Regions from separate parts of the Caballeronia sp. LZ033 genome, predicted to be linked through region 2. Evidence: predicted binding sites of a transcription regulator. Region 2 holds the regulator's gene; each other region holds the start of a gene.
What was found. The regulator LexA, encoded in region 2, represses DNA repair genes until DNA is damaged. The targets are predictions, from matches to a motif close to ACTGTATNNNNATACAGT.
Positions count from the first base shown of each region.

Region 1 (5,540 bases), 890 kb from region 2:
CCGGGTTCGGGGCCGTGCCGGTTTCGATGAAGCGCCGGCTGATGCGGTGAAACCGCAGCGTCATCAGCGCGGCGACACTTGCGAGCCCGGCGGCGAGTCCCCACCACAGGCCCTTCGCGCCCAGTTCGAAATGGAACGCGAGGACATAGCCCGTCGGAAAGCCGACGCCCCAGTAGCCGAACGCGGCGGCGAGCATCGGCACGCGGGTGTCGCGCAGGCCGCGCAGGCAGCCCGAGCCGACGGTCTGCATGCCGTCGACGATCTGGAACACCGCCGCCACGCCGAGCAGCGACGCGGCGAGCGCGACGGTGCGAGCGTTGGCGGGATCGTCGAGTTTCAGATACAGGCCGACGATCGCGTGCGGCACCGTGATCAGCACGAGGCCGGAGCACATCATGAAGCCGACGCCCAGCGCCAGCGCGACGAAGCCCGCATGGCGCGCGGCGACCGGCACGCCCGCGCCGACCCAGTAGCCGACCCGCACGTTCGCCGCCTGACCGATCGCGAGCGGCACCATGAACGCCACCGACGCCACGTTGAGCGCGATCTGGTGCGCGGCCAGCGGCGCTTCGCCGAGCAGGCCGACCATCATGCCGGTGGCGAGGAAGAGCGTGGATTCGACGCCGTAGGTGATCGCAACCGGCCAGCCGATGCTGAACAGCTCGCTCATCAGCGGCAGGCGCGGCCGCGTGCGCGTGACGAAATGGCGATAGCGCGGCCGCAGATGCAGGAACGCGACGAGTGCGAGCGCGATCAGCCAGACGGTGAGGGTGGTCGCCGCCGCGGAGCCAAGAAAGCCTTCGCGCGGCAGGCCATAGGCGCCGTGAATCAGGCCGTAGTTGAGGAAGCCGTTGACGAACACTCCGCCGATCGACACCCACAGCAGCCTGCGCGCCGCACCGATGGCCGGCAGGAACGCGCGCATCATGCCGACGCCGATCAAACTGCCGGGCGTGCCCCAGCGCAACACCGCGCAGTATTCGCCGACGTTCTTCGCCAGCAGCGCCGGTTCGTGGAACGCGAGCAGGATGGCTTCGGCATAGGACAGCAGCACGAAGGCGGGCACTGCGAGCAGCAGCGAGAGCACGAAGCCGGTCCAGTAGATGCTCGGCACGCGCTCGTCGGCGTTGGCGCCGCGTGCGTGCGCGACCGATACCGACACCGACGTCAGCACGCCCTGCAGCAGCGTCACGACGACGAAGAAGAGATTCGCGCCGAGGCCGCCGGCGGCGAGCGCATCGGGACCGAGCGAGCCGAGCAGGATGGTGTCGGTGACGCCCATTGCCATCTGCGAGAGCTGCGCGATGGCGAGCGGCGCCGCGAGGCGCGCGGTGTCGGCGGCGTGACGGGTGAGGCTCGGCGGTCCTTGATGCGCGCGCTGCGCGCGCGTGGTCTGGGCTTGCATGGTTGAGAGCGAATCAAACGGAGAGGACACGGCGGCGTGGCGGCGTGGCGGCGCGGCGTGGGGACGCAAGCTTCCTGACCGTGCCGACGTCAGGATTATTCCGCGCCTTTCCCGGGGCCAGGCCGCGAAACGAAAGATGACAAGCTTATTGCGTCGCGTGCGGCCTGTCGATGACGCGCCGGCTTATGCCGGGCTTTTGGCAAGCGCGTGACGCGTGCGCTCAAGCTTCGCGATGCGTCACGCGGGGGCGCGCACGCGGATGGTCCGGCCGTCGAGTTTCACGACCTGGCCCGCGCGGATCTTGCAGGTCTTACGCAGTTCCACGTGGCCGTCGACGGTGACTTCGCCCATGGCGACGCGCGCTTTCGCGGAGCCGCCGCTGTCCGCGAGACCCATCAGCTTGAGCAGGTTGTGAAGTTCGACGAAGTCGCCCGTGAGGGTGAATTGGAGTGACGGCATGGACGGGCGAAGCAGGATTGCAGGAAGTAGGCGTCCATCATAAACCACCGGCCCCGCGCGCCGGGCATGCGCCGTGCTCTTTGCAAACGGGACCCCGGTAAACGGTTCGAAAGCAGTCTGGTTGGCAAATGTAGCCAGATGAAAGCGTCGGTAACAATGACAGCTTTTGGAGAACTCGTCCGCACACCGTCGGGTCCGACGGTTTGACTGAAACAGCTTCGGTCATCTTTCCAAATCGACAAACGCCGCGCGGACCGCATTCCGGCGGCACACAAACCAGAGAGAGGACACGCTCATGACTCAAGCTCGCAATCTGTTGATCGGTACCGCCATTGCCACGCTCGCTGCTTCGAGCGCCTTCGCGCAAAGCACGCAGCCGGCCCCCATGACGCCCCCGCCCGCGCAGGCGCAGACCATGCAGCCGGCGCCGGGCCAGATGTCGAATCAGATGCCGGGCAACGCGATGCCCGCGCAGGCCCAGCAACCGGCAACGCCGGCGCCGCAGAACCTCGTCGCACCCGCTCCGACGGACCCGCTCGTGCAGCGCCGCAACGCCAACGCACAGGCCAACGCGGAATACCGCGCGTCGAAGAAGGCGTCGAAGGCCGAACTGAAGGCGCAGCGCCAGCAGGCCAAGGCCGACTACAAGGAAGAGGTCAAGAACGCGAAGATCAATCGCAAGGCCGACAAGGACGCCGCCAAGGCCGAACTGAACGCCACTGAGCCGAGCACGCCGAAGGACACGGGACTGCAGCACTAAGCGGATCACTAGGCGGGTCGCTGTCCAAGCGGAAACGTTCAAGGGAAGACTTATGAAGCAAGGATCGAAGGCATTCATGGCCGCGCTTGTCGCGGCGACGCTGGCCAGCGCGAGCGCAGCTTCGTTCGCGCAGACCACCAGCGACGCGCCGATGACGAAGGCCGATCAGAAGGCGGCGAAGAAGCAGGCGTCGGCCGACAAGGACGCCGCTGTCGCGCAGGCCAAGGCCGACAAGAAGAAGACCGAAGCCCAGTCCGAAGCCAACGAAGCCGCTGCGGACGCCAAGCTGAAGAACGCGAAGAAGGCTGACTGATCGTCTGAACGCGTTGATCGGCGTGATGAGCCCGGTTCCTGTTGGACCGGGCTCGTTTGTCTTTTGGGGGCCAAAAGCTGAGCCGTGGCAAAGACTTGCGCGCGAAGGTTGTATGGATATACAGTGTGCGTCACTCTTTTCCAGCCAGTCCCATCTCCCGTGCTCACGCTCCCCGATACCGCCGACACCGCTGCCGATGCCACCGCCAGACAAGTCGCGGACTATCTCGCGAAGCTCAACGAGGCACAACGCCAGGCCGTCGAATTCGGTGTCGATGAACCCGATCGCCGTGGCGGGCCGCTGCTGGTCATCGCGGGCGCGGGATCCGGCAAGACCAATACGCTCGCGCATCGCGTCGCGCACCTGCTCGTGAAAGGCGCCGATCCGCATCGCATCCTGCTCCTTACTTTCTCGCGCCGCGCCGCCCTCGAAATGACCCGGCGCGTGACGCGCATCGCCACCCAGGCGCTCGGCACGCGCAGCGCCATCGCGCAGGGACTGACCTGGTCGGGCACCTTCCACAGCGTCGGCGCGCGGCTGCTGCGCGATTACGCCGATCTCGTCGGCCTCGCGCCGTCGTTCACCATCAACGACCGCGAAGACTCCGCCGACCTGATGAATCTCGTGCGCCACGAGCTCGGCCTGTCATCGAAGGAGAAGCGCTTTCCGGCCAAGTCCACCTGCTTTTCGATCTACTCGCGCGTCGTGAACACCGGCGCGTCGCTGGCCACGGTGCTCGACCAGTCGTTCCCCTGGTGCCGCGAGTGGGAAGCCGACCTGAAGCGCCTGTTCGCCGCGTATGTCAACGCCAAGCAGTCGCAAAGCGTGCTCGACTACGACGACCTCTTGCTCTACTGGTCGCATCTCGCGGCGGAGCCGTCGGTTGCGGCGGACTTGTCGAGCCGTTTCGATCACGTGCTCGTCGACGAATACCAGGACACCAACCGCCTGCAGGCGTCCATCCTGCTCGCGATGAAACCGGACGGACGCGGCCTGACCGTCGTCGGCGACGATGCGCAGTCCATCTATTCGTTTCGCGGCGCGACGGTGCGCAACATCCTCGACTTCCCCGGCCACTTCAACCCGCCCGCCGCCAGCGTCACGCTGGATCGCAACTACCGCTCGACGCAGCCGATCCTCGAGGCGTCGAACGCAGTGATCGGGCTTGCGTCCGAGCGCTACACGAAGAACCTGTGGACCGACAAGGCGTCGGCGCAGAAGCCGCGCGTCGTCAGCGTCGCCGATGAAGCCGATCAGGCGCGCTATGTCGTCGAGAAAGTGCTGGAGGCGCGCGAAGGCGGCATGAAGCTCAAGTCGCAGGCGGTGCTGTTTCGCGCGGCGCATCACAGCGCCACGCTCGAAATCGAGCTCACGCGGCGCAACATTCCGTTCGTGAAGTTCGGCGGCCTCAAGTTCCTCGATTCGATCCACGTCAAGGACGTGCTCGCCGTGCTGCGCTGGGCCGAGAATCCGCGTGACCGCGTCGCGGGCTTTCGCGTTGCGCAGTTGCTGCCGGGCATCGGGCCGGCGCTGGCCGGGCGGCTGCTCGACAGTGTGAGCGCGCCGCAGGCGGTGGCGTCGCAGGCCATTGCCGGTTTTCAGGCGCCGGCGCGCGCCAGCGAGGACTGGCCGCGGTTCGTCGGGCTGATGGCGAAGCTGTGCGGCCGCGAATCGGGCTGGCCGGCCGAGTTCGAAATGATCCGCCGCTGGTATGAGCCGCATCTCGAACGCAATCACGAGGACGCGGCGATCCGTATCGGCGACGTGCTGCAGATGGAGAGCATTGCGTCGACGTATCCGACGCGCGAACGTTTCCTCACCGAACTCACGCTCGATCCGCCCGACGCGACCAGCGACGAATCCGGCGTGCCGCTGCTGGACGAGGACTATCTGATCCTCTCGACCATCCATTCGGCCAAGGGCCAGGAATGGCGCAACGTGTTCGTGCTGAATGGCGTGGACGGCTGCATTCCGTCCGACCTGAGCACGGGCAGCGACGAGGAAATCGATGAAGAGCGGCGCCTGTTGTATGTCGCGATGACGCGGGCGAAGGAAGACCTGCATGTCATCACGCCGCAGCGCTTCTACGTGCACAACCAGACGCATCTCGGCGACCGCCACGTGTGGGCGCAGCGTACGCGCTTCATTCCGCCGCATCTGCTGCCGCATTTCGAGGCGGCGGCCTGGCCGCCGGTCATCGCGCCCGCGGCGCCGACGGCGGCGGGGCTGGCGGCAGCCGCGAAGGCCAAGCTGGATATCGCGGCGCGCCTGAAGGGGATGTGGGAGTAAGAAGGGCGCGCGATCAGCGCTGCGCGCGCGAGGCGCGCGGCGTGCGCGGCGGCGAGAAGATGCTGCGCAGCCAGGCGGCGAAGCGCGTGTAGCCGTCGTAAGGCTCTTCGACAAACAATTCCGGGCGCAGCGAGCGCAGCATTTCGAGCACTTGCTGCGCTTCCTGTTTCTGGATCGAGCCATACACGATGCCGAGCCGCAGCAGGCAGCGCAGTTCACCGAGCTTCTCGCGCGCCGTCGAGCCGATGCTCGTTTCCACCGAAATTTTCATTTCGTAGACGCGCTGGCGCAGCGAATCGGCGAGGCGCCATGCG
Region 1 covers NZ_JARUXQ010000001.1:2,297,584-2,303,123, reverse strand. Annotated here, with positions in the region: gene QCE62_RS10790 (MATE family efflux transporter) at 1-1,405, opposite strand, end outside; gene QCE62_RS10785 (RNA-binding S4 domain-containing protein) at 1,643-1,864, opposite strand; gene QCE62_RS10780 (hypothetical protein) at 2,160-2,624, shown strand; gene QCE62_RS10775 (hypothetical protein) at 2,677-2,937, shown strand; gene QCE62_RS10770 (ATP-dependent helicase) at 3,097-5,226, shown strand; gene QCE62_RS10765 (DUF4088 family protein) at 5,240-5,540, opposite strand, start outside.
Region 1: a site for LexA is predicted at 3,045-3,062, ahead of QCE62_RS10770 (ATP-dependent helicase). Genes of this name have one in related genera too.

Region 2 (5,540 bases):
GGATTGATCGAAGGTATTCATGAGCGTGTGCGGTTCAGTCCACCATCTCGCGGCCCGTGAGGCGCAGGAACACATCTTCCAGATTCGCCGGACGATGCAGATAACGTACGCCGGCGCGCCCGCGGACGAGCGCATGCACGGGTTGCGGGTCATCGACGTAGCAGAACAGCGTCTCGCCGCTGACTTCCATGCGCGCAACGAGCGGTTCCAGTTCGGCGGCGAGGGCTTTCGGGTCCGGCCCGTAGATCTCGATCACGTCCGAGCCGATCACCGACTCGATCAGTTCGCCCGGCCTGCCTTCGGCGATCTTGCGTCCTTCCTCGATCACGCACAGGCGGTTGCACAGACGCTCCGCTTCTTCCATGAAATGCGTGGTCAGCAGGATGGTCTTGCCGCGCGCGAGCAGGGAACGAAGCCGTTCCCAGATCAGATGGCGCGCTTGCGGATCGAGACCGGTGGTCGGTTCGTCCATCACGAGCACGTCGGGGTCGTTGACGAGGGCGCGCGCCAGCGTGAGGCGCCGTTTCATGCCGCCCGACAGCTCGCCGACGCGCGCATCGGCCTTGCTCTCCAGCCGCGCGAATTCGAGCAGCGACGGCACCAGCGCGTCCATGCGCGCTCCCTTCAGGCCGAAGTAACGACCGAACACGACGAGGTTTTCGCGGACGGTGAAATCGGGATCGAGGTTATCGAACTGCGGCACCACGCCCACGCGTTCGCGAGCGAAGCGGGCGCGCGCCGGAACGGGTTCGCCGACGAGCCGGATCGAGCCGCTGTCCGGCGACGTGATGCCGAGCAGCATCTTGAGTGTCGTGGTCTTGCCTGCGCCGTTGGGACCGAGCAGGCCGAAGCACTCGCCGGGACGCACATCGAACGAAAGGCCGTCCACCACCGTGCGCGTGCCGTAGTGCTTTCTGACCTCGCTGAACTCGATGGCGGGTGCGCAGGCGCCGGCATCGTCGTGAAGGCCGGCACGCGATGGCTGCTGCAATGTTTGATCAGTCATGCAATCGTGTTGCGAGGAAAAAGCGATGGGAAATCCAGCGGGCTAGTGTAATCCAATGCACCAGCGTGGCGCTCGACGTGCTGCTGCAAGCGGCAAGCCCGTTTCGAATCCGTGCGGAAGCCCCGTGCTTTTTTCGGCCGTAGCGCGCGACGCCTGCCTGGCAAGGATGTTGCACGGCTGGCACGACGCCAGCTTGCATGCACGGCGCACGCATCCGGTTAGCGTTTTCCACCGTTGTGACGCTCCGGGCGACACACGATCATGAAGATGCGACACCACGGGAAATCGCATTGCCTTCATCTGCCTCGTTCCGGTCCGGAGCGCCGGCGCGAAGGGCAAGTCTGGCCAGGGAGGTCAAGATGGATAGCTATCGAAAAATCCTGCTGTGCTATGACGGCTCCAGAGAGGGCCGCAAGGCGCTGCGTCAGGGCGCGAATCTCGCGCTCGACCTGAAGGCGGAAACGCACATTCTGGCCGTCGTCGACATGCGCTCGAGCATCGCACAGAGCGCCGGGATGCTCACCGACATGGCCTGTGGCCGCTTCGAGGATGCCGCGCGCGACATCCTTCAGGAAGGCGTCGACTGGTTGCGCGAACGCGGTTTGCCGGCGCAGGGACACTTCGCGTTCGGCCATCCGATCGACGAGATTGCGGCGCTCGCCGAACAGTTGAACGTGGATCTGGTAGTCGTCGGGCACCGCTGCCGCAATGGACTCGCGCGCTGGTGGATGGGCGCGGGCAACACGCCGCTGCTCGATCGCGTGAAGTGCAGCATTCTGGTCGCAGTGTGTCAGGCGGGTGAGTCGACCGAGGCGGAAGAAGAGGCCGCCATGGCGGCCCGGCCTGTGAAGGCGGAAGTGGGCGCCTGAACGACGCTTCAGCGACGCTTCAGAAACGCCTCAGCCGTCCAGATTCACCGCGACGAGCTTCCATGACACGAGGCCATCGCGATGAAAGATGGCCGAGTAACGGGCGTCGCCGGCGCCGTGCTGATAGGTCACGGCGAAGGTATTCAAGTCGCGATAGCCCGCGGTGGTGGCAGGCGGTTTCGGCGCGGCTTCGGGTGTCGGGGCGACGCTGCCCGATGCCGGTCCTGCGGATGAAACCGCCGCCTCGTTCGTTCCGGCCGGCGGCGGGCGTTCGCCGGGGGTGCCGCGCGGCGGGATGCCGTTGAGAATGGCCGCGACGCCGTCAGGCGTGGCATAGGTGTCCACCAGCGGACCGACGACCGCCGCGCCGATCATCGCGCCGATGATGGCGAGCGGATTTCCGCTTTTCTGGATGTCCACACGCCGCGTGAGCAAGGCGGCGACTTGCTCCTTGAGGCTCGCGCGCAGCGCGGGATAATCGACGTATTCATTGACCGTCTGCGCGTCGCGCGCATCGGCTGCGCGCTTGAGGCGATTCAACGCGATGTAGGGCGATGCATAGATATAGCTCAGCAGTCCGATGACGATCAGGACGACGAGCGCGGTCAGGATGGAGCGGGTAGTGCGGGACATGCGGTGAAAGGGCCTCGCGCGGAACGTGAATCCCGATTGACCGCGCAAGGGCCCGATAAATCCCGCGAACCCGAAATCGGCGTCTGCCGGAACCCGCTTACGCGAGGATCCCGCCCGCCAGCCCGGCGCTTTCCTCCGCGATGCAGCGGTCGATCATGCGCGACACTTCATCGATCTTGCCGACCAGGATCACGCGCGATTGTCCGCGATACACGCGCACCGGCGCGCGTTCGGCTGCTTCCGCATGCACGCCGCTGTTCAGCGAAACCCGCGCAAACGCCGGCTGACGCGACGGCAGTGCGGGCATGTCCGTCTCGAAGAGATCCGGCGTGGTTTCGGCGCGCGGCATGCCGCACGAAATCAGCGTGCGCAGATGACGCAGACGGCCGAATTGGCGGAAGGGCAACAAGCGGGCGAAACGTTCCATGGTGACTCTCCAGACGATAGGGCGCACAGCGGCCCGCCGCGAACGGTGGCCGTCATGCTGGTTTTTTCGGTTGAACGCCCGGGTGAGCGTCGCTGCGGTTGGTGAGTTGATATTCCGCTATTACCAGGACATTTCTTGTCTCAGTGAGACAGGCGAAACATAAAAACTTCCAATCTTTTCTGAGGCTTGGTCTCACCACGCTCACCACCGCGTATGCCGGAATATCAGAACTCGCCGGAGCGAATCAGGCCGACCGCGATGCCTTCGAGCGCGAACTCGCCGCTGCCGGAGCGCACGAAAATGTTCTCGTAGTCCGGATTCTCGGCGATCAGTTCGACGCCATCGCGATGACGCTTCCAGCGCTTCACCGTCACGTCGTCGCCCAGACGCGCGACCACGATTTGCCCGTCCTTCGCTTCGGTGCGCTTTTGCACGGCCAGCAGGTCGCCGTCGAGAATGCCCGCGTCGCGCATGGACAGCCCGCGCACCTTCAGCAGGTAGTCCGGCTTGCTCGAAAACAGCGCAGGGTCGCAGGCGTAGTGCTGCGAGATGTGCTCCTGCGCGAGGATGGGACTACCGGCCGCGACCCGGCCGACCAGCGGCAGCGAAAGCTGCATGATGCTCGCATGCGGCAGCGTGAACTGATGCGGCACGTCTTCCGGCCGCTCGATGCGCGCTGAGTCGCTCAGCAGGCGAATGCCGCGCGACGAGCCCGCCGCGAGTTCGATCACGCCCTTGCGCGCCAGCGCCCGCAAATGCTCCTCGGCCGAATTGGCCGAACTGAAGCCGAGTTCGGCGGCGATCTCGGCGCGCGTGGGCGGGAAGCCCGTACGCTCGATCGCGCGCTGGATCAACTCGAACACCTGCTGCTGCCGCGCGGTGAGTTTGGATGTCTTGTTCACTGGCTCGGACCCCTGGGGCACTGTATGGATGGACAGGTGACTGTATTTTTATACAGTATTCCGCGCTTTTCAAGCTTTACTTTAAGTTCGGTTGTGCAGGCCCGCAGCGAGCGCGTTCGAGCCCCAGCCACCCTTTCTACGTAGAGGAATAAGCTTCTTAGCAGTTTCACGTATAAAAAAGTGACAAACGATTATTTCTAATCATATAGACCCGTCGTTAGACTGATTCCGTCAATTCGATAAGACGGAGAACGGGGAATGCAAAGCTTGAAATGGGGATTGGGTCGGGGCGCGCGACGCCTGCTCGCGGCGGCTGCGCTGACAGCGGCGGGCATCGGCATGGCGGCGTCCGCGAGCGCGGAGACATCGTTCCTGAACGTGTCCTACGATCCGACGCGCGAGCTCTATCAGGACTTCAATCAGGCCTTCGCGAAGAAGTGGAAGGCCGAGACGGGCGAGACCGTCACCTTCAAGCAGTCCCACGGCGGCTCCGGCGGCCAGGCGCGCGCGGTCCTCGACGGCCTGCAGGCCGATGTCGTCACCCTCGCGCTGGCGTACGACATCGACGCCCTCGCGGGCAAGGGCCTCGTCAACGCGGACTGGCAGAAACGCCTGCCGGACAATGCCTCGCCGTACACCTCGACCATCGTGTTCCTGGTGCGCAAGGGCAATCCGAAGCACATCAAGGACTGGGACGACCTGGCGAAGCCGGGCGTGTCCATCGTTACGCCGAATCCCAAGACCTCGGGCGGCGCGCGCTGGAACTACCTGGCCGCGTGGGCGTATGCGCAGCACAAGCCGGGCGGCAACGAGCAGACCGCGAAGGACTTCGTGACGAAGCTCTACAAGAATGCAGGCGTGCTCGATTCCGGCGCGCGCGGCGCAACGACGAGCTTCGTGCAGCGCGGTCAGGGCGACGTGCTGATCGCGTGGGAGAACGAGGCGTTTCTGTCGCTGAAGGAGTTCGGTCCGGAGAAATTCGAGATCGTGGTGCCGTCGGTGAGCATCCTGGCGGAGCCGCCGGTCGCGGTGGTGGACAAGGTCGTCGACAAGCACGGCACCCGCAAGCTCGCCGAGGCGTATCTCAAGTACCTGTATAGCGACGAAGGCCAGCAGATTGCCGCGCGCAATTTCTATCGGCCGCGTTCGAAGACGGTGCCGGCCGAGCTCACGAAGCAGTTTCCGAAGCTGAAGCTTTACACCATCGACGATACGTTCGGCGGCTGGGCCAAGGCGCAGAAGACGCACTTTGCCGACGGCGGCGTGTTCGACTCGATCTATCAGCCGCAGTAAGGACAGGTCCCGGCGACGCGGCGCACTCATGACGCCGCGCGTCGTTCATGCAGTACCCGGCAGCACGCGCCTCCCCCGGCGCAAAAGGAAGACTCAAGGATGACGACCCTCACATTCAGGAAGCCGAGCGCCTTGCCCGGCTTCGGCCTGACCCTCGGCATCACGCTGGCTTATCTGAGCCTCGTGGTGCTGATTCCGCTTGCGGCCACCTTCGCGAAGACCGCGACGCTCGACTGGGCCCAATTCGTCCGCGCGGTCACGTCGCCGCGCGTGCTGGCCTCGTACCGGCTGACCTTCAGCGCGGCGCTCGGCGGCGCGCTCATCAACGCCGTGTTCGGCTTTCTCGTCGCGTGGGTGCTGGTGCGCTACACCTTCCCGTTCAAGCGCATCGTCGATGCCATCGTCGACCT
Region 2 covers NZ_JARUXQ010000001.1:1,410,324-1,415,863, forward strand. Annotated here, with positions in the region: gene nodI (nodulation factor ABC transporter ATP-binding protein NodI) at 35-1,006, opposite strand; gene QCE62_RS06490 (universal stress protein) at 1,366-1,875, shown strand; gene QCE62_RS06495 (DUF2939 domain-containing protein) at 1,906-2,508, opposite strand; gene QCE62_RS06500 (hypothetical protein) at 2,606-2,935, opposite strand; gene lexA (transcriptional repressor LexA) at 3,160-3,837, opposite strand; gene QCE62_RS06510 (sulfate ABC transporter substrate-binding protein) at 4,096-5,130, shown strand; gene cysT (sulfate ABC transporter permease subunit CysT) at 5,230-5,540, shown strand, end outside.

Region 3 (5,540 bases), on a different contig from region 2:
GCCTGTCGCGCCGGCTCACTCGCCGGGGGCGTCGAACGGCAGTTCCACCTGCATCGGTTCGACGGGCGCGCTCTCGTCGTGGCCCGCCAGCGCGCTGACGCGCACGCCGAGCAGACGAATGCGCCGTTCGAGCACGATGCGCTTCAGGCATTCGGTCGCGGCGCGGCGAATCTCGACGGGATCGGCCGTCGCGACCGGCACGGTCAGGTCGCGCGTGACGGTGCGGAAGTCGTCGAAACGCAGCTTGATGCCCACCGTGCGGCCGACATAACCCTTGCGCTGGAGATCGTCGGCAACGCGCGTGCAGAGCGCGGTGAACTCGGCGGACAGCGTCGCACGGTCCTGCTTCGGATGGAAATCGCGCTCGAAGGTGGTTTCGCGGCTCATCGACTTCGGCGTGGAGCTGGTGACCACGGGCCGGTCGTCCTCGCCTTGCGCGATGCGGGCCAGCCACGCCGCGTAAGTGCGGCCGAAGTGCGTCTGCAGCAAGCCGGGATCGGCGGCGGCGATGTCGCCCACCGTATGGATGCCGAGCGCCGCCAGCCGCTCGTTCGCCTTCGGCCCGATGCCGTTCACCTTGCGCGCGGCGAGCGGCCAGATGCGGGTGGGCAGGTCGTCCATCGTCAGGATGGTGAGGCCGTCGGGCTTGTCGAGTTCGGAGCCGATCTTCGCGAGCAGCTTGTTCGGCGCGATGCAGACGGAACACGTCAGCCCGGTGGCCTCGTGCACGGCATCCTTCATGCGGCGGCCGATCTCGGCGGGCTCGCCGGGCAGGTCGCCGACATCGATATAGATTTCATCGATGCCGCGATTCTCGATCTGCGACGTAAAAGTGGCGACGGCCGCATTGAAAAGCCGCGAGTAATGGCGGTACGACTCGAAATCGGTGGGCAGCAGGATGGCGTCCGGCGCGAGTTGCGCGGCCTTCATCATGCCCATCGCGGAAAACACGCCGAACTTGCGCGCTTCGTAAGTTGATGTGGTGACGACGCCCCGCCCCGCGTAGTCGCGCAGCCGGCGAAAGCGGCGCGTGCCGTCGGGCAGCGTTTCCGGCGTGGCGCTGCGGCCGCCGCCCACGACCACCGCCATGCCGCGCAGTTCGGGATAGCGCAGCAGCTCCACCGATGCGAAGAACGCATCCATGTCGAGATGCGCGATGCGGCGCGGCGCCGGATGCGGAGCTTGCGGGTTCATCGGCGCGGCCGGTGCGCCGCGTCCAATGCGCAAACGACAGGTTTCAACGCATGGAACATGGGAGTGCGCGTTGCGCGGCGCTGCGAAAACGAGGGATGGCGCTACTGTACATTCATACAGTTATTTGCGCTAGGGAGGCTGTCAAACGGCAGCAGGATCGCTTACTGAAAATGCCCGTGACACAGCATCCAAAGGAAGACAAACCTCCCGGCTGGTGATGGGCTGATGATGAAACCCGCCAGGCGCAACCTCGGCGGCGAGGTACGTTATGGATATGAGAATCGAAAAGCTGGCGTTCCAGACGCCGCCCGCTACGCCGTCGCGGGGCGGGCACGGCTCCCGTTGCACGCTTGCGCGCGGTCAGGACCATCGCCGCTGAACGCCCGGGCCAGGAGCGTGCCTCACTCCGGCGTCCGCTTCTCCGCGAGCGCCCGGCGGCAATCGTCGAACACCTGCCGCACGACATCCGATTGATAGTTGAGGTCTTCGCTGTCGAGAATCTCTTCGACGGCATCCCGCGCCCAGTCCGCTTCGAGCAGCGCGCAATGCTGCGTGGCGATGTCCCGCGCGATGGCCGCGAGCTTGGCGATGGTCAGCCAGTCGGCCAGTCGCTGATGCCGGTCCAGCCACTTGTGCGCCGCCTGCACGTGGAAGGTGGCGGCCGGCCAGACACCGTTCAGGTAGAACGCGCCGAGGCTGCCGCACGTGAGCCAGCAGAGCAACTCGATGCGGTCGCGGGCACTGAGGGTACGGGGCACATCGTTCATGGCGGCCTTCACGAAGACGATCGATGAATGCGCGAAACGCGCGGCGTTCCGCTTGAAAACCCGCTTTGAAACCGTATGAAAGACGATATCACGGGATGGTGCGGCGCGGCAGTGCGTTCACGCTGCACGGCCCCGCCGACAGTGCGCTGGCGAACGCTGATGCATGCCATGGGAAGCGCATTGCGCGTGCCCGCGCGCGCTCATTCTTCGCTAATGGACGCGGCCTAATCTGCTTCTGTCGGCCCGCGGTACAGGCCATTAATCACGACGGGAGTCCATCATGTTCGAACGTTTCTCGAAGTCACTCGGCAGCTTCTTTTCCAGCCACGACGCGCAGGAAGACTATCTGTCCTCCTCCACCGATCTCGCCGACCTCGAACGCCGCATGCGGCAGGTCGAGGAACAGGATCATTCGTACAGCATGCATTTTTGCGGCGAGATCGGGCATCACGGCGACCGGCGCTGAAACCTGCGCGTGGCCCAGTGCGTTACCTGGTGTCCTCGTGGCCGGCCTGTCCGAGCATCACGGTCCAGCCGAGCCCGCGCACGTTGCGAATCACGCTCGCGCCGAATTTCTTGCGCACGGAATGGATGAGCACGTCCACGGCGTTGCTCTCCACTTCCTTGCCCCAGCCGTACAGCCGGTCTTCCAGCTGGTCGCGCGAAAAGATGGTGCCGGGACGTTCGAGCAGCGCATGCATCAGCGCGAATTCCCGCGCCGACAGCACGCCCGACGTTTCGCCACAAGTGAGCGTGCGCTGGTCGAGATTGAGGTTGATGGAATCGTCGCCGAGACGGGACACCGCGTAGCCCGCCTTGCGACGCAGCACGGCGCGGATGCGCGCGAGCAGTTCCGGCATGTCGAAGGGTTTGAGCAGATAGTCGTCGGCGCCGAGATCGAGGCCCTGGACGCGCGTATCGAGGTCGTCGCGTGCGGTGAGGATCAGTACCGGCGTCGCGTTGCCGGCCGAGCGCGCCTGCCGCAGCAGTTCGATACCGCTCATGCCCGGCAGGCCGAGATCGAGCAGCACCACGGTGTAGTCGGCGGCGCCCAGCGCCTCGCGGCCCGCCTGGCCGTCACGCACCCAGTCGACGGCATAGTCCGCGTCCTTCAAGGCCCGCATGAGGCTCGTGCCGATCTGGATGTCGTCTTCGATGAGAAGAATGCGCATGCTCTACCCCGCCCCGTGAAATCCAACGGACCGCACGGCGCCGCCATGCGGACAGGAATGACGCGCCTCGCGCGCCGGCATTGCAACGGGACGATGCACCCCGCGTGTCCCGCAGCGAATGCATTGTAATCGGCGCAAGTTGCGCCGTCTCGCGCCGTCTCGTTCAGGCGCAGACGGGATCGGGGGCGGTCAGGTTTTCCGTGACGGCCTCGGTCACGAAGCCGATCGACGCGACGATCCCCGATTGCCCGTCATCGCGGTTGCGCAGCATGACGTCGCCGCCGTAGCGCGCGGCGATCGCCTTGACGATCGACAGCCCGAGCCCGCTGCCCTCGATATCCGGACAGGCCCGAAAGAAGCGGTCGAAGACGCGCGGCAGCAAGGCCTCGTCGATGCCCGGCCCGGTATCGATCACGTCGATCCACACCCGTTCGCCATCGCGCCGCATGCGCAGGTCGATGGTGCCGCCATCGGGCGTATAGCGCACCGCGTTCGACACCAGGTTCTTCACCGCCATGCCCAAGTCCGTCTCGATGGCCCGGACGTGCGCGCTCACCATCTCCTCGGCGCCGATATCGAGGCCACGGGCGATGGCGATCGGCAGGACATCGGCGACCGCGCCCGTCACGACTTCCGACAGATCCACGCGCGCGAGCGGCGCGGCGCCGTTCACGGGCGCATCGGCGCGCGCCAGACGCAGCAGTTGCGCGATCAGCTTGCCGCTGCGCGCGATGCCCTTGCGCAGTTCCTGGAAGCGTTCCTGATTGCCCGGAGCGATATGCGGCGCCAGATTGTCCGCCTGCAACTGCAGCGCGGTGAGCGGCGTACGCAGCTCGTGCGCGGCATCGGCGATGAACTTGCGCTCCTTGTCGATGGCGCCCGCGAGACGTTCGATCATCGTGTTGATCGACTCGATGAAGGGCTTGATCTCGGTCGGCACGCCGACCAGCGACAGCGGCTGGAGATGGCTCGTGTCGATGCCCTGCACCTCGCGGCCCAGCTCGGTCAGTTGCCGCAACGAGCGGCGCACGACCAGCGCGACCAGGATCCACACGAGCGGCAGCAGCACGACCGTGGGCCACAGCGCCAGGGTGGCGGTTTCCTCGGTCAGGTCGTGGCGCACCGAAGCGCGCTGGGCCACCTGGATCGTCATGGTCGGCTCGCGGCGCGTGTAGATGCGCCAATGCTCGCTGTTGGCGACCACGTTGGAGAAGCCCGGAGCTGCATCGCGCGGAAAGCGCAGCGACGGCTCGGTGGTGCGGAACGGCACCGCCTCGCCCGGCTTCCACACGACCACCACCACGTCGCGGTCATCCTGACTGCCGCGCGACGGATTGGCGGGAATGCCCTCGGCGAAACCGTCGCGCATGCGCGTCGCCACCTGCACGAGACGCGTGTCGAGCAGGGCGTTCGTGCCGGCCTGGCTCAGCTTGTAGGAACTCACGCCCTGAATCACGCCGATCACGGTCACGAGAATGCCGAGCGCGATCACCAGCTGGTTTTTCAGCGATTTGATCATGCGAGTCTGCCGTCTCCGGAAGGAACGGGGCGCGCCTGCGGGCGCGGGTTCTGCCGGTTCGATTTTAGGCGACATTCGCGGGGATTCCGGTAGGAAAGGCAACATGTAGAACACGAGGGCGCCAGGCGCCGCGGTAAAAAGTGCGCCAGCCCGTCGGGGCCGGCGCCAAGGCTGAGGAGAGTCGAGATGTGAACGGACTGGGGAAGTACTTGGGGGAGCACCGTCCATCCACGTAATCCAGCGTAGCGGCGAAGAATTAGCGATTAATGAGGAGCGCGACTTCGGTCTCACAGGGTTGAACTGGTCGAACCGCGCGTTTGATCCTCGCGGCCGGCGCAAGCAGCATCGGCCGGCACGGGATAACATTGCACGGGTCGCCAGTTCACCGGCAACGTCGCTCCGGACGAAAGCCAATTGCAAGAATAATCACAGGCCGGGGCATCGCCGCTGTCTCTTCCATTCACGTGCAGGACCCGCAAGTGCGCAGCTGCATCGGTTGCGCGGCGGGTGGCGCGTCTTTCGACCACCGCATGTCACAGTCCCGTCAAACCGTTCGTCCTCTCGTCATTGCCGCCGTCATGGCTTCGATGGCCATGGTCGCGATCGAGGCCACCATCGTCTCGACCGCCATGCCTCAAATCGCCACGCAGCTCGGCGGCCTGAATCTCTACAGCTGGGTGTTCTCGTCGTTCCTGCTCACGCAGACCGCGCTCACCGTGGTGTTCGGCAAGCTCTCCGACATCTTCGGGCGCAAGCCAGCCGTGCTCACGGGCATCGTGATCTTTCTGATCGGCTCGGTGCTGGCAGGCTTTGCGTGGTCGATGCCCGCGATGATCGTGTTCCGGCTGATCCAGGGCGTCGGCGCGGGCGCGATCCTGCCAGTGGCGC
Region 3 covers NZ_JARUXQ010000004.1:191,966-197,505, reverse strand. Annotated here, with positions in the region: gene dinB (DNA polymerase IV) at 16-1,194, opposite strand; gene QCE62_RS28315 (hypothetical protein) at 1,596-1,961, opposite strand; gene QCE62_RS28310 (DUF3563 family protein) at 2,242-2,427, shown strand; gene QCE62_RS28305 (response regulator transcription factor) at 2,450-3,133, opposite strand; gene QCE62_RS28300 (ATP-binding protein) at 3,297-4,652, opposite strand; gene QCE62_RS28295 (MDR family MFS transporter) at 5,183-5,540, shown strand, end outside.
Region 3: a site for LexA is predicted at 1,298-1,315, ahead of dinB (DNA polymerase IV). Genes of this name have one in related genera too.

Region 4 (5,540 bases), 880 kb from region 2:
CCGTACTTCTTCTCCCATACGGCCCGGGCGCGGTCGGTCTCGGTTTGCGCGAGCTTGTCGGCGGTCTCGCTGATGAGCGACTCGCCGACCGCATGGCGCTTCAGTTCGCTGATGATCCGGCTGCCGCCCATGCGCGCGGCCCGCCGATGCACGACGCTCTCCACGAAGCGTTCGTTCGACAGCCAGCCGTCGCGTTCCAGGTCGTCCAGCACGGTGTCCAGGGATTCGGTTTCGCTGACATACGGACTCAACTTTCGCGACAACTCGGCCCGGCTGAACTCGCGACGCGACAGCGCCGCGAGCGCACGCCCTTTCAACGAGCGCTTCGGACGCCTTGGGTCGCTCGCTTCGGCAACCGAAGTCTTGCGAGTGCGCTGGCTCGTGCGGGTGAACACTGCTTCGTCCGCCGCGGCTGGTGGTGCTTCAGCCGGCGCGCATTGCTCGAATGGCTCGAAGGGGTCGGCGTCTTTGAAGGGATCTGTGAATGGCGGAGGCGCTGGCCGCGCGCGCCGGGGCGCGGGCGTGGACGGGGACTCGACGGACGCCGATGTGCGTTTGGCGCGCTGTGCCGGGGGCTGCTCGGTGGCCTGCTTCAGCAGGGCGCGAGCGTGTGCGAGGCGCGTTGAGCGGGGGTTTGCGCGGCTTAGAGAGGCGTCCGATGCAGCCGCCAGGTCCGATGCCGTATCCGGCTCGTCCGACCGCCCGCCCATGCTTGCCCCGGAAACGCGACGCGCCGACGCGAAAGACCTCTTCGCGTCGGCGCGTTTCTTGTCACTGCGTGGGAATGCGCCTTTGGGCGAGACTCCGCGCCGTTCGCTGCTTCGTTCGTAGCGGTCGACGGATGCACAACCTTCCTCCGTTGCCTCATCAGCCGGACCGGGCTCCGAAGCAGGCTCCGAACCAGCCTCCGGATCAGCCTTCGAATCCGTCTTCGAACCGGGCCGGCGCCTGAGCATCGTCCTTCAGGCTCGACGCTTATTCGTCGTCGGCCACTTCGGCCTTGACGGCGACCACTTCACCCAGCGCAGCCACGCCCAGCGATTCACGGATCTTGTTCTCGATCTCGCGTGCGATGTCCGGATTCTCGCGCAGGAATTCACGCGCGTTGTCCTTGCCCTGACCGATCCGCTCGCCGTTGTAGCTGTACCAGGCGCCGGCCTTGTCGACCAGCTTCGCCTGCACGCCCAGGTCGATGATTTCGCCCTGACGCGAGATGCCTTCACCGTACAGGATGTCGAAGATGGCTTCGCGGAACGGCGGCGCGACCTTGTTCTTCACGACCTTGACGCGCGTTTCATTGCCGATGACTTCGTCGTTCTTCTTGATCGAGCCAATGCGGCGGATATCCAGACGCACAGACGAATAGAACTTGAGCGCATTACCGCCGGTAGTGGTTTCCGGGTTGCCGAACATCACGCCGATCTTCATGCGGATCTGGTTGATGAAGATGACCAGGCAGTTCGTGCGCTTGATGGTGCCAGTCAGCTTGCGCAGCGCCTGCGACATCAGACGCGCCTGCAAACCCGGCAGCGAGTCGCCCATTTCGCCTTCGATTTCCGCCTTCGGCACGAGCGCCGCTACGGAGTCGATGACGATCATGTCGATGGAGCCGGAGCGCACCAGCGCGTCCGCGATTTCGAGTGCCTGCTCGCCCGTGTCCGGCTGCGAGATCAGCAGTTCCGGCACGTTCACGCCGAGCTTGCCTGCGTACTGAACGTCGAGCGCGTGTTCCGCGTCGATGAAGGCCGCCGTGCCGCCGAGCTTCTGCATTTCGGCAACTACCTGCAGCGTGAGCGTGGTCTTGCCCGATGATTCCGGACCGTAGATTTCCACTACACGGCCGCGCGGCAAACCGCCGACGCCGAGTGCGATGTCCAGACCGAGCGAACCGGTGGACACCACCTGAATGTCTTCGACCGCCTCACCTGCGCCGAGCCGCATGATCGACCCTTTGCCGAATTGCTTTTCGATCTGCGAGAGCGCGGCGGCCAGGGCCTTGCTCTTCTCCGCAGTCATTCCAGCCGGGCCTTTCTTGCTTTCTTCCATGAATCGTCCTTTGCTATGATGAACGGCGTCTGAGGCAGTGTTCACGGGCATTTCCGCTGCTCGAACGAGCTTCTCGAAAGGCCTTTTCACACGCACGCAGACACTGTATAAAAAAACAGTAGTTTTTGCAAGCAGGTAACGGTGCGACGCTGCTTTTTTCCGCGTCGCCCAAGTTGCACGCCCTGCGCAAGAACCGCGATACACCTGGAGACCGCCGCGCCGGGCGACATTCGGTGCCGGCAATGCCGCTGCGCTTCGCCGCGCATGCGGGCGTACCAAGGCGCACACGACGATGCGAATCCTCATTGCCGAAGACGACAGCATACTCGCGGACGGTCTCGTCCGATCACTCCGCCAATCGGGCTATGCCGTCGACCATGTGAAGCATGGCGTCGAGGCCGATACCGCCCTCTCGCTACAGACTTTCGACCTCCTGATCCTCGATCTCGGCCTGCCGCTGATGCCCGGCCTGGAGGTGCTGCGCCGCCTGCGCGCACGCAATTCGCAGATGCCCGTGCTGATCCTCACCGCCGCCGACAGCGTCGACGAACGCGTGAAGGGACTCGACCTCGGCGCAGATGACTATATGGCCAAGCCCTTCGCGCTCAACGAGCTCGAAGCGCGCGTGCGCGCGCTGACGCGGCGCGGCGCGGGCGGCGGTCCGACGGTCGTGAAGCACGGTTCTCTGAGCTTCGACCAGGTCGGACGCATCGCGACGATCGGCGAGCAGGTCATCGACTTGTCCGCGCGCGAGCTCGGCGTGCTCGAAGTGCTGCTGCAGCGAAGCGGCCGGCTCGTGTCGAAGGAACAGCTCGTCAATCATCTGTGCGAGTGGGGCGAGGAAGTCAGCAATAACGCCATCGAGGTCTACGTGCACCGGCTGCGCAAGAAGATCGAGCCGAGCGGCGCGAAGATCATCACGGTACGCGGACTCGGTTACACGCTGGAGAAAGCGGGCGCGTCGTCGAACGGCGCGGGCCCGCAGCCGCCGGCCGACCCGATGCCCGCCAGCCATCACTACAAGTAGGCGGCATGGCGTCGTCGGCTTCCACCGAATCGCGCGCGCAGAAGCCATCCGCTGAAGCCTCCGCCGACTCCGACACCCAGCGCGACGCGCGCTACGCCAACCCGTTCGCGCCGCCCGACGAGCTCGAGCCCGATGCGCACGCGCATCCGCGCTCGCTCTTCGGTGAAATTCTCGACTGGATGCTGGCGCCGCTGCTGCTGCTCTGGCCGATGAGCATCGCGGTGACCTATCTCGTCGCCAAGTCGATCGCCAACGGGCCCTTCGATCGCGCGCTCGAAGCCGACGCCTACGTGCTGGCGCGGCAGATCCAGCCGGTCAACGGCGTCGCGGAACTGCGCCTCCCCGACGCTACCCGCGACTTCCTGCGCGCCGACAACATCGACAGCGTGTTCTTCCAGGTGCTCGGCACGCGCGGCGAGCTGGTCGGCGGCGACCGCGACATGCCGCTGCCGCACGACGACGACCGGCCGCAGCCCGGCATCGTCGAATTCCGCGACGATGTACTGCGCGGCAACGACATCCGCGTCGCCTACACGACGGTGGATCTGCCCGGACTCGCGCCCGGACGCGATCCGGCCAGCACCCAGCCGGTGCTGGTGCAGGTTGCCGAGACGCTCGACAAACGCAGCCAGCTCGCCAACGACATCATCAAGGGCGTGATCCTGCCGCAGTTCGTGATCCTGCCGCTCGCGATCATCCTGGTGTGGTTCGGACTGTCGCGCGGGCTTGCGCCGCTGCATGCGCTGCAATCGAATATCCGGGCGCGCCGTCCGGACGATCTCTCGCCGCTGGAGGCCGACCGCGCCCCGCCGGAGATCGCGCCGCTGGTCGCCTCGTTCAACGATCTGCTCACGCGGCTCGAACAGAACATGGAGTTCCAGAAGCGTTTCATCGCCGATGCCGCGCATCAGATGAAGACGCCGCTGGCCGGCTTGCGCATGCAGGCCGAGTTTGCGATGCGCCAAGAGGTGTCGGCGGAGGTGCAGCGCTCGCTGGAACAGATCGCGACGAGCTCCGAACATGCCGCCCGCCTCGTCACGCAATTGCTGGCGCTGGCGCGCGCCGAGAATCGCGCGGCGGGCGGCATCTTTGCGCGTATCGAGCTGACGGCGCTCGCGCGCCTCGCGGTGCGCGACTGGGTGCAGCCTGCGCTCGCCAAGGGCATGGACCTGGGCTATGAGGAGCCGCCTCATCCGGTGGAGGTGGAAGGCAATGTCGTGATGCTGCGGGAGATGCTCTCGAACCTGATCGACAACGCGATCCGCTACACGCCCGCGGGCGGGCGCATCACCGTGCGCGTGCGGACGGAGGAGGACAACCTCGATCTCGTGCATCTCGAAGTAGAAGACTCGGGGCTCGGCATTCCGGCGGCGGAGCGCGAGCGCGTGGTGGAGCGCTTCTACCGGATTCTCGGGCGCGAAGGCGACGGCAGCGGGCTCGGACTTGCGATCGTCAATGAGATCGCGACGATGCACGGCGGCACGCTCACGATCGAGGATCACGTGTATCAGGACAGCCCCCGGCTGGCCGGAACCCTTGTACGGGTCAGCCTCCAGCGGGTTTATCCTGCCCGGGACAAACCCTGAGCGTCCGGATCGATTTTTTCTCGCTTGGGCGTTGGAAGCCCGACGTTGCCCGAAATTAAACGATCGTTTGCACCACGATCCCGTCAAATCGCTGCGTTCTGCCAGCAAAGGCAGCGCTGAAGGCCTAACGCCGCGCGTCAGAACGCCGTAAGTTTTCGTTCCAATAATCGTTGCACCGGAACCGCCAGGTCGCGGACCGACGTATTCGAAAAATCAGATCAGGACAGGAGGCGGTACATGGCTACGGTTGAGGGGCGCGTTTCGCACGCACCGATGACGGCGGAGGAAAAGAAGGTCATTTTCGCTTCGTCGCTCGGGACGGTGTTCGAGTGGTACGACTTCTATCTGGCGGGCTCGCTCGCCGTCTACATCAGCAAGACCTTCTTCTCGGGCGTGAACCCGACGGCCGGCTTCATCTTTACCCTGCTCGGCTTCGCGGCGGGCTTTGCAGTGCGTCCGTTCGGCGCGATCGTGTTCGGGCGGCTCGGCGACATGGTCGGGCGCAAGTACACGTTCCTCGTGACGATCGTGATCATGGGCCTGTCGACGTTCCTGATCGGCTTCCTGCCGGGTTACGCGACCATCGGCATCGCGGCGCCGGTCATCTTCATCGCGATGCGTCTGTTGCAGGGCCTCGCGCTCGGCGGCGAGTACGGCGGCGCGGCCACCTATGTCGCGGAGCACGCGCCCTCGAACAAGCGCGGCGCGTGGACGGCGTGGATCCAGACCACGGCGACGCTCGGCCTGTTCATCTCGCTGATCGTGATTCTCGCGGTGCGCACGGCGGTCGGCGAGGAACAGTTCGGCGCATGGGCGTGGCGCATCCCGTTCCTCGTGTCGATCCTGCTGCTCGCGGTGTCGGTGTGGATCCGGATGAAGCT
Region 4 covers NZ_JARUXQ010000001.1:532,787-538,326, reverse strand. Annotated here, with positions in the region: gene recX (recombination regulator RecX) at 1-395, opposite strand, end outside; gene recA (recombinase RecA) at 976-2,046, opposite strand; gene QCE62_RS02580 (response regulator transcription factor) at 2,339-3,073, shown strand; gene QCE62_RS02575 (sensor histidine kinase N-terminal domain-containing protein) at 3,079-4,659, shown strand; gene QCE62_RS02570 (MFS transporter) at 4,897-5,540, shown strand, end outside.
Region 4: a site for LexA is predicted at 2,149-2,166, ahead of recA (recombinase RecA). Genes of this name have one in related genera too.